Regions from separate parts of the Kineococcus sp. AC630 genome, predicted to be linked through region 2. Evidence: predicted binding sites of a transcription regulator. Region 2 holds the regulator's gene; the other holds the start of a gene.
The links. Region 2 encodes LexA, which represses DNA repair genes until DNA is damaged. Its sites were predicted from a motif close to TCGAACANNTGTTCGA; they were not measured.
Positions count from the first base shown of each region.

Region 1: a site for LexA is predicted at 1,499-1,514, ahead of AC0I8G_RS03640 (glycoside hydrolase family 127 protein). Genes of this name have one in related genera too.

Region 1 covers NZ_CEEDMJ010000003.1:4,734-10,088, forward strand. Annotated here, with positions in the region: gene AC0I8G_RS03640 (glycoside hydrolase family 127 protein) at 1-1,471, opposite strand, end outside; gene AC0I8G_RS03645 (LacI family DNA-binding transcriptional regulator) at 1,594-2,595, shown strand; gene AC0I8G_RS03650 (transporter substrate-binding domain-containing protein) at 2,695-3,477, shown strand; gene AC0I8G_RS03655 (amino acid ABC transporter permease) at 3,506-4,174, shown strand; gene AC0I8G_RS03660 (amino acid ABC transporter ATP-binding protein) at 4,171-4,938, shown strand; gene AC0I8G_RS03665 (Uma2 family endonuclease) at 4,942-5,355, opposite strand, start outside.
Region 2 covers NZ_CEEDMJ010000038.1:142-5,496, reverse strand. Annotated here, with positions in the region: gene AC0I8G_RS24620 (ATP-dependent DNA helicase) at 1-1,606, shown strand, start outside; gene AC0I8G_RS24615 (aspartate/glutamate racemase family protein) at 1,638-2,321, shown strand; gene lexA (transcriptional repressor LexA) at 2,296-2,979, opposite strand; gene AC0I8G_RS24605 (methyl-accepting chemotaxis protein) at 3,226-4,812, opposite strand; gene AC0I8G_RS24600 (DUF2277 domain-containing protein) at 4,994-5,263, shown strand.

The DNA of each region.
Region 1 (5,355 bases), on a different contig from region 2:
TCGCGGTGGCCCCCTCGGCCCAGGCCGGCACGCGCAGGGCGAGTTCGAACTCGCCCGGGGTCGCGGTGACCTCGACGCGGACGGTGCCGTCCCAGGGGTAGTCGGTGGTCACGGCCAGCGTGGCCCCGGCCGCCTCGATCGTGCCGGTCGTGAACTGGTGGACCTGCACGCCCTGGGCCGAACTGGTGGCGACGTAGGCGTCCAGGCTGGACAGCGTCCGCATGATGTTGGGCGGGCAGCACGCGCAGTCGAACCAGGCCCGGCGGCCGTGGGTCGCGCTGCGTTCCTCCTCGGCGTGCGCGCCGTGGCGCAGCTGCAGCGCGTTGACGTAGAAGTACTCCGTCCCGGCGAGGGAGACGCCGGGCAGGAACGCGTTGTAGAGGGTCCGTTCGACGAGGTCGGCGTAGCGGGAGTCCCCCGTCGCCAGCAGCATCCGCCAGGTCCACTGGACGCTGCCGATGGCGGCGCAGGTCTCGGCGTAGGCGCGGTCGGGGCTGAGCTCGTGGTGGTCGCCGAACTGCTCCCAGTCCCAGCGGGAACCGATGCCACCGGTGACGTAGGCCTTGGAGGCGAGCATGCCCTCCCACTGCCGCGTGAGGGCGGCGAGCAACCCGGCGTCGGAGGTCTCGGCCGCCACGTCGGCGGCACCGGCGGTGAAGTACACGGCGCGGACCGAGTGGCCCTCGGGCGAGGTCTGCTCGCGCACGGGGACGCGGTCGGAGAAGTACGTGGGTTCCTTGCCGTGCAGCCGCTCGATGATCCCCGTGCCGCGGGCGTCGACGAACCAGGTGGCGAGGTCGAGGTACTCGCGCTTCCCCGTCTCGCGGAAGAGTTCGACCAGGCCCATCTCGACGACGGGGTGACCGTCGACCTCCTCCGTCTTCCCGGCGCCGAAGGTGGCGACGAGGTGGTCGGCCAGCTTCACGGCGACGTCGAGCAGGCGGGTCTCGCCGGTGCCGCGGTGGACGGCGACGGCGGCCTGGAAGAGGTGTCCGGCGCAGTAGTGCTCGTGGCTCCAGGGCAGGTCGACGTAGCGCTCACCCTTCCCGCGGACCTGCTGGACGGAGTCGAGGTAGCCGTCCTCGGCCTGCGCGGCGGCGACGACGTCGCTGACCTCGCGGATCCAGGCGAGGATCTGCTCGTCCGCGCCGCGCCCGTACTCCCAGCCGGCGGCCTCGAGCCACTTGTAGACGTCGGAGTCCATGAAGATCGGGCCCTTGACCTCGCCCTGCTCCGTCCCCGCGGCGATCCGCAGGTTGCGCAGGTTGCCGGCCGTCTCGAGCTTCTCGTAGCCCGTGCGGATGGCCTGGCGGCGGTTGGCCTCCTGGCGCTCGAACCAGAAGCCGCTGGTGATGCGCGAGGCGCCGAGCGGGACGGGGTGCAGGACGACGGCCGCGTCGGCCGTCGGCGCGGCGGGGGCGCCGGCGGTGCTGTTCACGGTCAGGTCGGGCCCAGCGGTCGTGCTGGTCATCAGCTCTCCATCGAGTCTCGGAAACGCCGGAACACGTTTTCTGCCGTCACCGTAGAACGCCGTCCCGCCGCCGTCAAGGGACCTGTAGTCTGCTGCGACTCACAGGGATCGGAGGGCGAGCGATGACGGAAAGCACCGTTCCGGCTCGGATCGTCGACGTCGCCGCGCTCGCCGGGGTCTCCGCAGGGACGGCGTCCAAGGCCCTCAACGGCACCGGGCAGCTGCGCGACGAGACGCGCGAACGGGTCCGCCGGGCCGCCGAGCAGCTCGGCTTCACCCCCGACTCCCTCGGGCGCGGCCTGTCCTCCGGACGCAGCTACACCGTGGGACTGATCACCACCGACAGCTTCGGCCGCTTCTCCATCCCCATCCTGCTGGGTGCGGAGAACGCCCTGGGGGCGGGCGAGATGAGCGTCCTGCTCTGCGACAGCCGGGACGACCCGCTGCGCGAGCAGCACTACCTGCGGACGCTGCTGGCCCGCCGGGTCGACGGGATCATCGTCACCGGGCGCCGCACCGAGTCCCGGGCCCCCATCGCGATCCCCGGTCACGTCCCGGTCGTCTACGCCTTCACCCCCTCCCAGGACCCCCGGGACACCTCGCTGACCATCGACCAGAGCGGCGGGGCCGCGGCCGCCGTCCGCCACGTCCTCGACCTCGGACGACGCCGCGTCGCCCACGTCACCGGTCCCGAGGACCACCACGCGGCCCGGGTCCGGCGCGCGGCCGCGGAGGAGACCGCCGGGGACGCCCTCGTCGGCCCGACCCTGCACGGGGACTGGAGCGAACGCTGGGGTCGCCTCGCCGCGGACCTGCTGCTGCGCAAGCACCCGGAGCTCGACGCCATCACCTGCGGCAGCGACCAGATCGCCCGCGGGATCTGCGACGGCCTGCGCGACGCGGGCCGGACGGTGCCCGGGGACGTCGCCGTCGTGGGCTTCGACGACTGGGACGTCATCGCCCTGGCCGCCCGTCCCCCGCTGACGACGGTCAACCTGGGGCTGGAGGCGCTGGGCCGCCGTGCGGGCGAACTGCTGCTCGACGCCGTCGCCGGCACCACCTCCCCGGGCTCGACGACGATGCCCACCCGCCTCGTCGTCCGCCAGTCCACCGTCCCCGCCTGAGGGCCGTCCGGGGCGCGCCGGGAATGCGCAGCCCCTAGGTTGTCGCTGCACCGTCGGGTGCTCACGGTGGGTGCCCGTTCTCAGGAGGACAGCTCAGCCATGCGACGCAGGACCCTCGGCACCATCAGCGCACTCGCCCTCGCGGGCCTCCTGGCCGCGTGCGGAGGCGGCGACACCGCGGGCTCCACCGACGACTCGCTGAGCTTCGGCACGGAGGGCACCTACTCCCCGTTCAGCTTCCACGACGAGAAGACCAACCAGCTCACCGGCTACGACGTCGAGGTCGCCCAGGCCGTCGGGAAGCAGCTCGGGCGCAAGGTCGAGTTCTCGGAGAACAACTTCGACTCCCTCTTCGCCGGCATGGAGGCCAAGCGCTACGACGGCGTGGCCAACCAGGTGTCCATCACCGACGCGCGGAAGGCGAAGTACGCCTTCTCCACCCCCTACACGGTGTCCACGGGCGTCGTGGTGACCCGCGCGGACGACACCTCGGTGACCTCGCTGGCCGACATCTCCGGCAAGACCTCGGCGCAGTCCACGACGAGCAACTGGGCCCAGACCGCGACCGACGCCGGTGCGAAGGTCGAGGCCGTCGAGGGCCTGACCCAGGCCATGACCCTGCTCAAGCAGGGCCGGGTGGACGTCACCGTCAACGACCAGCTCGCCGTCCTCGACTACCTCAAGACCTCAGGGGACACCGGGGTGAAGATCGCCGCGAAGACCGACGACCAGACCGAGCAGGCCTTCGTCTTCCGCAAGGACGAGGCCGACACCGCCCAGCAGGTCAGCGACGCGCTGGCCAAGCTGAAGGCCGACGGCACCCTGGCCACGATCTCGCAGAAGTGGTTCGGCCAGGACGTCTCCAGCCCGGCCGCCGGCTGAGACCGGACGGGACGAGGGAGGGCACCACGTGGACCAGAGCACCCTGGACCTGGTGAAGGACTCCCTCGTCCCGCTCGCGAGCGGGCTGTTCAGGGGGACGATCCCCCTCACCCTGGCCAGCTTCCCGATCGGCCTCGTGCTCGCGCTGGTCGTGGCCCTCATGCGGCTGTCCAGCGTTCGCGTCCTGCAGGGGATCGCGCGCTTCTACGTGTCGGTCATCCGCGGGACGCCGCTGCTGCTGCAGCTCTTCCTCATCTACTACGCGCTGCCGTCGTTCGGCCTGACGATCGACCCGTTCCCCAGCGCGGTCATCGCCTTCAGCCTCAACGTCGGCGGCTACGCCTCCGAGGTCATCCGCGCCGCGATCCTCTCCGTCCCCCGGGGCCAAACCGAGGCCGCGCTGACCATCGGCATGAGCTACCCGACGACGATGCGGCGCATCGTGCTCCCGCAGGCCACCCGGGTCGCGGTGCCGCCGCTGTCCAACACCCTCATCTCGCTGGTCAAGGACACCTCGCTGGCCTCGGCGATCCAGGCGACCGAGCTCCTGCGCAAGGCCCAGGAGCTCGCGGCGCCCACCTTCGAGTTCTTCACGCTCTACGGCCTGGCCGCGCTCTACTACTGGGTCGTCTGCCTGGTCCTGTCGTTCGCCCAGACCCGCGCCGAGACGCGCCTGAACCGCTACGTGGCGAGGTGAACGTGGACCTGCTGGAAGTTCGCGGACTGCACAAGTCCTTCGGCGACCACCACGTGCTGCGCGGGATCGACGCCCACGTCGCCCCGGGTTCCGTGACCGTCCTCATCGGGCCCTCGGGTTCGGGCAAGACCACCGTGCTGCGTTCCCTCAACGCGCTCGAGGTGCCCGACGCGGGGACCGTGCGCATCGGCGACGTCAGCGTGGAGTTCTCCCCCGCGCTGCGCGGGCGGGCGTTGCAGCGGGCCACCACGCGGTTGCGGGCCCAGAGCGGCATGGTCTTCCAGAGCCACAACCTGTTCCCGCACCTGTCGGTGCTGCAGAACGTCATCGAGGGCCCGGTCCTGGTGCAGCGTCGCCCGCCGGAGGAGGCCCGGGCCGAGGGTCTCGCCCTGCTGGAACGGGTCGGCCTGTCCGAGAAGGCCGATCAGCACCCGTACCAGTTGTCGGGTGGTCAGCAGCAGCGCGTCGGGATCGCCCGGGCGCTGGCGATCCGGCCGCAGGTCGTGCTCTTCGACGAACCCACGTCCGCACTCGACCCGGAACTCGTCGGGGAGGTGCTGGCCGTCATGAAGGACCTGGCCGGTGAGGGCTGGACGATGGTCGTCGTCACCCACGAGATGCGGTTCGCGTCCCAGGTGGCCGACCAGGTGCTGTTCCTCGACGGTGGCGTCATCGTCGAACAGGGCCCCCCGTCCGCGGTCCTGGAGAACCCCCGCGAGGACCGCACCCGCCGGTTCCTGCAACGCCTGATCAACCCGATCTGAGGATCAGGCCCAGCCCAGCAGACTCCTGATGTCGGCGGCGCTCAGGTCGAAGACGTCGCTCCTCGGGCGGGGACCACCGCTACCGACGACCTCGACCGTCTCGGCGGCCGGGGTGATCTGCCAGACCTCGCGAACGGCGCGACCCAGGTACCAGGGAACCTTCTCCTCAGTGTCATCGCCTGGAGAGACCACCACGACGACGACGTCGACGGTGGGGACGTACAAGCCCAGCTGATCGGCGGAGAGCCCGGTCGCGATCCACCCCATGTCCGGAATGCGGTAGTCACCTTCGGTCCCCAGGTTGAACTCGCCCAGCGTGACCAATCCCCGGGCCTCAGCGCGGTCGTGGAGACGCGCACCGAGGCGGTGGGACAACGCGCCGTGGGAGGCGCGAGCGTGCGGTACCACGTGGTAGAT
Region 2 (5,355 bases):
CGCCGCGCCCACCACCGACTCCTCCGCCGGGACTGACGGCCGGCTGGGCCGCGAGGTCGTCCGGTTGCGCGAGTGGGCGGAGACCACCACGAGCGGCGACCGCGACGAGCTCGACCCCGGGGTCAGCGACCGGGCCTGGAAGCAGGTCTCGGTCTCCGCCCGCGAGTGCCTGGGGTCCCAGCGCTGCCCCGTTGCGGCCGAGTGCTTCTCCGAACGGGTCCGGGCCCGCGCGCGCACCGTCGACGTCGTCGTCACCAACCACGCCATGACGGCCATCGACGCCCTTGAGAGCGGGGGGCAGTTGCTGCCCGAGCACGACGTCCTCGTCGTCGACGAGGCCCACGAGCTGGCCGACCGGGTGACGGCGGTCGCGACGGCGGAGCTGTCCGCCTCGGTGCTGCACGCGGCCTCTCGTCGGCTGCGCCGTTCCGCCGGGATCGTCTCGGAACACCTCGACGACGCGGCGATCGCGCTGGAGGCCGCCCTCGAGGACGCGCCCCCGGGGCGCCTGGACCGCTGGCCGGACCAGCTCGCCGACGCCGTCGTCGCTGTCCGGGACGCGGCCCGGACCGCGCTGAGCGACCTCAAGGACGCCTCCGAAGGGCAGGGCAAGGAGGAGGACGCCGAGTCCCGCGGGGCGCGTCACCTGGCCCGGGCCGCCGTCCAGGACGTGTTCTCCGTCGCCGAGCGCCTCGCGGAGGACGTCGGTCGGGGCGCCCAGGACAGCTACGACGTCGCCTGGGTGACCGCGGGTTTCGGCCCGGCCTCCCGTGCACCGTCCCTGCACATCGCACCCCTGTCGGTGGCGGGTCTGCTGAGGGAGAAGCTGTTCGCCGAACGCACCGTCGTCGCGACCTCGGCGACACTGACCCTCGGTGGCTCCTTCGACCCCGTCGCGGGCGCCTTCGGCCTCAAGGGGGAGAAGGGCTCGAAGACGCCGTGGACGGGGGTCGACGTGGGCAGCCCCTTCGACTACCCGAAGCAGGGGATCCTCTACGTCGCCCGGCACCTGCCGCCGCCGGGGCGGGCGGGTTCCACCGACGCCGTCTACGACGAGCTCGCCGCACTGGTCGAGGCGGCCGGGGGACGGACCCTCGGGCTGTTCTCCAGCCGCAAGGGAGCCGAGGAGGCCGTCGAGGCGCTGCGCAAGCGGCTGGGGACCCCCGTCCTCTGCCAGGGCGACGACCGGTTGCCGAAGCTCGTCCGGGACTTCACCGACGATCCCGCGACCTCGCTGTTCGGGACGATGTCGTTGTGGCAGGGCGTCGACGTGCCAGGACCCAGCTGTTCCCTCGTCGTCATCGACCGCATCCCCTTCCCCCGACCCGACGACCCGCTGATGTCGGCCCGTGCGCGGGCCGTCGACGCGGCCGGCGGCAACGGGTTCGTGTCCGTCTCGGCGGCCCACGCCGCGGTGCGCCTCGCCCAGGGGGCGGGGCGGTTGATCCGGGCCACCGGTGACCGCGGTGTCGTCGCGGTGCTCGACTCACGGCTCGCGACGGCCCGCTACGGCGGGTTCCTGCGCGACAGCCTGCCCGACTTCTGGTCCACCACCTCGACCCCCACCGTGCTGGAGGCGTTGCGGCGTCTGGGTAGCGGTGGCTGACGCCGTGCGTCCGGGGTGGCATGCTCGTGAGGTGGCCACCGTCGGCTTCCTGCACACCGCGCACGCCCACGTGCGCGCCTTCCGCGATCTCCTGAACGAGCGGGACGACACCGTCGCCGACCGTCACCTCGTCGACACGGGTCTGCTCACCACCGCGCGGGACCACGGGATCGACAGCGTCCGCCCGGCCTTGGCCGACCGGCTGCGCCGACTGGTGGGGGAGGGCGCGGACGTCGTCGTGTGCACCTGCTCGACCGTCGGCCCGACGGCCAAGTCCGTCGGTGCCGAGATGGGTCTGCGCGTCGTCCGGGTCGACCGCCCGATGGCCGAGGCCGCCGTCCTGGCCGGGCGGCGGATCGCGGTCGTGAGCTCGCTGGACGAGGCCGCGGCGACCGTGCTGCCGCTGCTGCGCGAGTGCGCGGAGACCACCGGTCGGGCCGTGCAGCTGATCGAGGTCCGCTGCCCGGACACCTGGTCGTCCTTCGAGTCCGGTGACGTCCTGACCTACACGACCGGGGTCGCGGAGGCCGTCCGGACTCAGGTGCGGGCGCTCGAGCCGCCTGTGGACGTCGTCGTCCTGGCGCAGGCGAGCATGGTCGACGCAGCGCCGTTGCTGCGCGACCTGCACGTGCCGGTCCTCACCTCGCCCCGGTTGGCGATCGAGGCGGCCGTCGAACTGGTGACCTCGCTCAAAGGCTTCGCAGCACGGCCGTGACCTTGCCGAGGATCGTCGCCTCGTCGCCGTCGATCGGGGCGAAGAGGGGGTTGCGGGGCATCAGCTGGACGTGACCGTCCTTGCGCTGCAGCACCTTCACCGTCGCCTCGCCGTCGATCATGGCGGCCACGACGTCGCCGTTCTCGGCCGTCGGCTGCTGGCGCACGACCACCCAGTCGCCGTCGCAGATGGCGGCGTCGATCATCGACTCCCCGACGACCTTGAGCATGAAGTGCTCGCCGGCGCCGACGAGCTGCGCGGGGAGCGCGAAGACGTCCTCGACCAGTTCCTCGGCGAGGATCGGGCCACCGGCGGCGATCCGGCCGACGACCGGGACGTAGCGCGGACGCGGGCGGCCGTCGGCCGCGGTGGCCTCGAACCCGTCGATGGTGCCGCGGGCCGACGCCGGCGAGACGACCTCGAGGGTCCGCGGACGGCGCGGGTCCTTGCGCAGGTAGCCCAGCTTCTCGAGGGTCTTCACCTGGTGCGCGACGCTGCTGGGGCTGGTGAGGCCGACGGCCTGACCGATCTCTCGCATGCTCGGCGGGTAACCCCGCTGCTCGACGCACTCCTGGATGGCGGCGAGCACCCGCCGCTGGCGGTGGGTGAGTCCGTCGCGGCCGTAGGGACCGTCGGGGAAGTGGTGGACCGAGGCCATCGGCGCCACCTGTCCGGTGTCGCCGGATCCGTCCAGCACGTCGGCCACGTCACTCTCCCTGTCGTTCCGCGTGAGTCGTACGACCGGGCCCCGTCCTGGGGTCCGATCCACGTCACGGTAGTCATCCGGGGGGCGAGGATCAAACACGTGTTCGAACCGGCGTGTCGTGAGACATGACAGGCACCACCGGACGACGCCGCCCCGCGGGGTGCGGGACGGCGCCGGTGGGTCCGGAGGCGGGGTGGATCAGGCGAGGGTGAAGTGGCTGACGAGCTCGCTGAGCTCGTTGGCGGTGCGCGAGACCTCCCCGGCGGTCGTGGCGGTGTGGGTCGCCCCCGCCGTCGTCTGATCCGCTGCGGCGGCGATGCCGGAGATGTTCAGCGCGATCTCCTGACTCCCGGAGGAGACCTCGGTGACGTTGCGGACCATCTCCGAGGTCGTCGCCGATTGCTCCTCCACCGCCGCGGCGATGGTGGCCTGCAGGCCGTCGATGCGGGCGATGACCTCGGTGATCTCCGCGATCGCGGAAGCCGCCTCGGCCGCGTCGGTCTGGGTGGCGTTGACGCGGGTGACGATGGACTCGGTGGCGCGCGCGGTCTGCTGGGCCAGTTCCTTCACCTCCCCGGCGACGACGGCGAAGCCCTTGCCCATCTCCCCGGCACGGGCGGCTTCGATGGTGGCGTTGAGGGCGAGGAGGTTGGTCTGTTCGGCGATGGAGGTGATGAGCTTGACGACGTCGCCGATCTCGCGGGAGGAGGCGGAGAGGCGGTCGAGGGTTTCGCTGGCTCCGGTGGCGGCGTGCACGGCGGAGGCGGCGGTGGCGGAGGCTTCGGCGGTGGAGGTGGCGATCTCGCGGATGGCGGAGGTCATCTGTTCTCCGGCGGCGGCGACGGTGCCGATGTTGGCGGAGATCTCTTCGGTGGCGGCGGAGACGACCTGGGTCTGGGTGGCGGACTCCTCCGCACCGGAGGAGAGCTGGGTGGCGACGGTGGTGAGTTCCTCGGAGGAGCCGGCGAGGGTGGCGGCGGAGTCGGAGATGCGGCGCATGGTGGTGTTGAGGCGGTCCATGGTCACGTCGACGGCGGTGCCGAGGCGGCCGACCTCGTCCTGGGTGTCGAGGCCCACGCGCTGGTCGAGGCGGCCGTCGGCGAGGCCCTGGACGACGGTGAGGGTGCGGGCCAGGGGGCCCGCGACGGAGCGGGAGATGACGACGGCGACGACGGCGGCGATGGCGAGGGCGACCGCGCCGATGACCAGCAGCATCACGACGGCGGAGTGGTAGTCAGACGAACCCTGTGCGGCCATCGTCGTGGCGGCGCCCTGCTCGACCTTGGCGATGGCGTCCAGCTGGGCGAGCAGCTGCTTGGAGATGGGGGTGGTGGTCGTGGTGCGGGCGGCCACGAAACCGTCGAGGTCGTTGGCCTTGGCCAGGGTCACCAGCTGCCCACGCGCGGTGCGGTACTGGGCGATGAGGTCCTGGGCCTTGCCGCGGTCCGCCTCGGTCGAGGCCGGGGAGGTTCCGAGGTAGGCCTGCCACGCCGCGTCGTAGGCGGTGTCGTCCTCGGCCATCGTGGCCAGCGCGGCCGTCGTGGCGGCGTCGTCGGGGGTCAGGGCCGCGTTGGCGATGTCCAGGCGCAGGGCGAGGAAGCCGTACTTCACGTCGGCGATGGTCTGCACGGAGGCGATGCCGCTGGTGGAGAGGTACTGCAGGTTCGTCTGCGAGGAACCGAGTCGGGAGATGCCCAGGGCCACCACCGCCGCCAGCAGGAGGCAGACGACGCCGAAGCCTGCGAAGAGCTTGGGGGCGACGTTCAGGTCGCGCAGTGCCTTCATGGGTGGGCCTTCCAGGGGGTTCTCGCGCGGCGCGGGGTGGGGAAGGTGCCGAGGGCGCAGAGCGGAGCAGGCGGGTGGGGTCGTCGTGCCCATCGGCGGCGCGGCCGGGGTCCTGAGACGATCCGGTGCGGGCGGCGCCAGCCCGTTGTGCGGCGGCGCCCCGCTGCCTAGCGTTCGACGCATGTGTCGCAACATCCGTCAGCTGCACAACTTCGAGCCGCCCGCCACGTCGGAGGAGGTCCAGGCCGCCGCACTGCAGTACGTGCGCAAGGTGGCCGGGTCGACCCGGCCGTCGGCGCGCAACCAGGAGGCGTTCGACCGGGCGGTGGCCGCCGTCGCGCACGCGACGCAGCACCTGCTCGAGGACCTGGTGACGACGGCGCCGCCCAAGGACCGGGAGGTCGAGGCCGCGCGGGCGAAGGAACGCAGCGCGCGGCGCTTCGCCTCCTGACCCTCGGCTCCCGGAGCGTTCGCGCAGGTCAGCGCACGTGTCGGAGGCCGGTGGCAGCGTCTGTCGACGTCACCCCCGGGAACTCGGGGGTT